2 regions of the Streptomyces sp. NBC_01723 genome follow, and region 2 is predicted to be linked to the other one. Evidence: riboswitches for the same ligand, from Rfam matches in the RefSeq annotation. Region 2 holds a riboswitch; the other holds the start of a gene.
What was found. A riboswitch is a leader RNA that binds a small molecule or an ion and turns the genes downstream of it on or off. The one in region 2 is predicted to bind thiamine pyrophosphate.
Positions count from the first base shown of each region.

Region 1: another riboswitch for thiamine pyrophosphate. It lies ahead of OIE75_RS26870 (thiamine ABC transporter substrate-binding protein); the one in region 2 lies ahead of thiO (glycine oxidase ThiO).

Region 1 covers NZ_CP109171.1:5,771,151-5,773,344, reverse strand. Annotated here, with positions in the region: gene OIE75_RS26875 (ABC transporter permease) at 1-142, opposite strand, end outside; gene OIE75_RS26870 (thiamine ABC transporter substrate-binding protein) at 118-1,203, opposite strand; TPP riboswitch at 1,282-1,387, opposite strand; gene rlmN (23S rRNA (adenine(2503)-C(2))-methyltransferase RlmN) at 1,429-2,194, opposite strand, start outside.
Region 2 covers NZ_CP109171.1:2,079,627-2,081,820, forward strand. Annotated here, with positions in the region: gene OIE75_RS09865 (NAD(P)/FAD-dependent oxidoreductase) at 1-490, opposite strand, end outside; gene OIE75_RS09870 (hypothetical protein) at 523-873, opposite strand; TPP riboswitch at 926-1,037, shown strand; gene thiO (glycine oxidase ThiO) at 1,083-2,194, shown strand, end outside.

The DNA of each region.
Region 1 (2,194 bases), 3.7 Mb from region 2:
AGACGATCGCGGCGACGGGGTAGGCGAAGAACACCGCGAAGAACGCGACGGGCACGACCATCAGGGCGAGCCGCGCCGCGCTCCCGCGCAGGGTCCGGGTCCGGCCCGGGCCCCTGCCTACTTCAGTACGAGCGAGGTCCACGACTTGACCCACTGGTCGCGATTGTCGGCGATCTTCGCCGGGTCCATGGTCTGCGGGTCCTTGGCCTGCGGCCCGTACTTCACGAACGCCTCGGGGATCTGCGCGCCCTCCCGCACCGGGTACACGAACATGTTCAGCGGCATGTCGTCCTGGAACTGCTTGCCGATGAGAAAGTCGAGGAGTGCCTTGCCGCCCTCGGGGTTCTTGGCGTTGCTCAGCAGGCCCGCGTACTCGACCTGGCGGAAGCAGGTGCCGTCGGCGACGCCCGTGGGCGCGGTGGACGGCTGCGGGTCGGCGTAGATCACCTCGGCGGGCGGGGAGGAGGCGTAGGAGACGACGAGCGGACGGTCGCCCTTGGCCTTCTTGCCCCCGGCCGAGCCGGAGAACTCCTCGTTGTAGGCCTGCTCCCAGCTGTCGACGACCTTGACGCCGTTCGCCTCGAGCTTCTTCCAGTAGCCCTCCCACCCGTCGTCCCCGTACTTGGCCGCGGTGCCGAGCAGGAAGCCGAGGCCGGGCGAGGAACTGCCCGCGTTCTCGGTGACGAGCAGGTCCTTGTACTCCGGCTCGACCAGGTCGTCGAAGGAGTCCGGCGGGGTCAGGCCGTGCTTCTCGAAGTACGCCTTGTCGTAGTTGACGCAGACGTCACCGGTGTCGACGGGCGTGACCCGGTGCTTGTCCTGGTCGGCCCGGTACTCGGGCAGGACCAGGTCGGAGCCCTTCGCCCGGTACGGCTGGAACAGCCCGTTGTCGAGGGCGCGGGAGAGCAGGGTGTTGTCGACGCCGAAGAAGACGTCGCCCTGCGGGTTGTCCTTGGTGAGGACGGCCTTGTTGACGGCCTGCCCGGCGTCGCCGTCCTCCAGGACCCTGACCTTGTAGCCGGAGCTCTTCTCGAAGGCCGCGATGACGTCCTTCGAAGCGGCCCACGAGTCGTGGCTGACCAGGGTCACGGTCTTGGAGTCGCCGGAACCCTGCCCTTCGTCGGACGACGACCCGCACGCGGCCAGGCCGCCGACCATGCCAAGACCGACGGCCAGGACGGTGACCTTCTTGGTGATGCTCACTGATTCCTCCTGGGTGACCAGGAGAAGACGCGGCCCCGCCCGCGACCCCTGGTGAGGGTCCCGGGCAGGGCGCAACAGCTCGAGTGGTGACCGATCTCCCTACCCAGAATGACCTGGGCCAGGTTCGGAGGGTCTGCGGCCGGTGCCGCACTCTCAGCGCTGTGGCGCTCCCCTGTCGGAATATGAAGATGTGGTTACTGTGACGATGTACTGACGCCGGTCAGGTTACCGCTCGCTCGCGGCGAGCTGACCACACGCCCCGTCGATCTCCTGGCCACGGGTGTCCCGGATCGTCACCGGCACACCGTGCGCCGCGATCGCCTCCACGAACGCCTTCTCGTCCTCGGGCCGCGACGCGGTCCACTTCGAGCCGGGCGTGGGGTTGAGCGGGATGAGGTTGACGTGCACCGGCCGGCCCTTGAGCAGCCGCCCGAGGCGGTCGCCCCGCCACGCCTGGTCGTTGATGTCCCTGATCAGCGCGTACTCGATGGAGAGCCGGCGCCCGGACTTCGCGGCGTACTCGAACCCGGCGTCCAGCACCTCACGCACCTTCCAGCGCGTGTTGACGGGGACGAGGGTATCGCGAAGCTCGTCGTCGGGGGCGTGCAGCGAGATGGCGAGGCGGCACTTGAAGCCCTCGCCGGTGAAGCGGTTGATCGCCGGGACGAGACCGACCGTGGAGACGGTGATGCCGCGCTGGGAGAGCCCCAGCCCGTCCGGCTCCGGGTCGGTGAGCCGGCGGATGGAGCCGACGACCCGGTTGTAGTTGGCCAGGGGCTCGCCCATGCCCATGAACACGATGTTGCTGAGCCGGGCCGGACCTCCGGGGACCTCGCCGTCCCTGAGCGCCCGCATCCCGTCCACGATCTGGTGCACGATCTCGGCCGTCGACAGGTTCCGGTCCAGACCGGCCTGTCCCGTGGCGCAGAACGGGCAGTTCATACCGCAACCGGCCTGGGAGCTGATGCACATGGTCACCCGGTCCGGGTAG
Region 2 (2,194 bases):
TCCAGCCGGCGCCGACGACGACGATGTCGTGGCGGCGGGCGAGCACGGGGCGCAGCCGTTCGGCGTCGTCCAGGGTGCGCAGCAGGTGCACGCCCGGCACGCCGTCGGTACCGGGGAGCCGGACCGGTTCGGCGCCGGTCGCGAGGACGAGGGCGTCGTACGGCACGGGACCCTCGGAGGTGTCCAGGAGGTGCTCGCCGGGGCGGACGCCCAGGGCCTCGCAGCCGAGCCGCAGGGTGATGCCGAGTGCCTCGAAGTCGACGTCGAAGGCGGAGCCCTCGGCCGTGCCGAGCAGGACGGCCTTGGACAGCGGGGGCCGGTCGTAGGGCTGGTGGGGTTCGGCGCCGATCACTGTCAGGGTGCCGGTGAAGCCCTGTTCCCGCAGGGCGACGGCGGTCTGCACGCCCGCCATGCCGGCACCCACCACGACCACGCGGCGCGCGTCGTCCGCCGCCGGTTCCGGTCCCCGCTCCCGCGTCTGCTCGCTCACCTGATCACCTTAGCCACCTGACAATTTGTCAGTCAGCGGTCGTGCACCGTGACCTGCTCCACAACGCTCGTGCCGCGGCCGGGGCGCGACTCCCACTCCCAGCTCTCCTCCAGGCGCACCCGGCCGTCCGGCAGCTCCACCACGGTCGACACGCAGTGCCCCGACGCCGTGCTGCCGTCGGTTCTGAGCTGCACGTACCGGAAGTCGAGCCGGTCCCCCGCGCGGGTACCCACCAGGTGGCCGCGGACGACGTCACCGCCCGCGTAGTCGGCCCAGACGGCGCCGTCCCGCTCGTGGTAGGTGAACCGGGTGCGGGTGCCCACCTGGCCGGGCGCCTGGTCGGCGACGGGGGCGAGGACGAGACCGTCGAGTGAACGGGGCACGGGCGGAGGCTCCCTTACGAGTGCGTGGCGCTGCGGGCTAGGCTGGCCAACGTAAAGCACTCGCGGGAGCCCGGACGCACCGGGCTGAGAGGGAGGCTGGCGGCCTCCGACCGTACGAACCTGATCCGGGTCATGCCGGCGAAGGGAGGGGCTGGACGCCCATGCCGTCCTCATCACACAGCTCGTCACACACCGTGTCGTCGCACACCATGTCGTCACCCACCGTGTCCCGTACGCCCGACGTCCTCGTGGTGGGCGGTGGCGTCATCGGTCTGGTCACCGCCTGGCGGGCCGCCCAGCGCGGGCTCGTCACGGCCCTCGTCGACCCCGAGCCCGGCGGCGGGGCGGCGCAGGTGGCGGCCGGGATGCTGGCCGCCGTCACGGAGCTGCACTACGGCGAGCAGACGCTGCTCTCGCTGAACCTCGCCTCGGCCGGCCGCTACCCGGAGTTCGCGGCCGAGCTGACCGACGTCACCGGCCATGACCTGGGTTACCGCCGCTGCGGCACCCTCGCCGTCGCGCTGGACGCCGACGACCGGGCCCACCTGCGCGAACTGCACGCGCTCCAGCAGCGCTCCGGCCTGGAGTCGGAGTGGCTGTCGGGGCGTGAGTGCCGGCGCCTGGAGCCGATGCTCGCGCCGGGCGTGCGCGGGGGCCTGCGGGTGGACGGCGACCACCAGATCGACCCCCGGCGCCTCACCCACGCGCTCGTGGCCGCGTGTGAACGGGCGGGCGTGGTCTTCCACCGGGTGTGGGCCGACCGGCTCACCGTCGGGCCCGGGGAACGGGCCACCGGGATCGCCACCGCCGACGGGACCGCGCTGGAGGCCGGGCAGGTGGTGCTGGCCGGGGGCAGCCTGAGCGGGCGGCTCGCGGGCGTACCGGACGCCGTGCTGCCGCCGGTGCGGCCGGTGAAGGGGCAGGTGCTGCGGCTGACGATGCCGCGGACGCACGGGCCGCTGCTGAACCGCACGGTGCGCGCGGTGGTGCGCGGCAACCACGTCTACCTGGTGCCCCGGGAGAGCGGCGAGCTGGTCGTCGGCGCCACCAGCGAGGAGATGGGCTGGGACACCACGGTGACCGCGGGGGGCGTCTACGAGCTGCTGCGCGACGCCCACGAGCTGGTCCCCGGCATCACCGAGCTGCCTCTGACGGAGACTCGCGCGGGCCTGCGCCCCACCTCCCCCGACAACGCCCCGCTGCTCGGGCCGACCGGCCTCGACGGGCTGCTGCTGGCCACCGGGCACCACCGCAACGGCGTCCTGCTCACCCCCGTCACCGGCGACGCCATGGCGCACGCCCTGACCACCGGAGAGCTGCC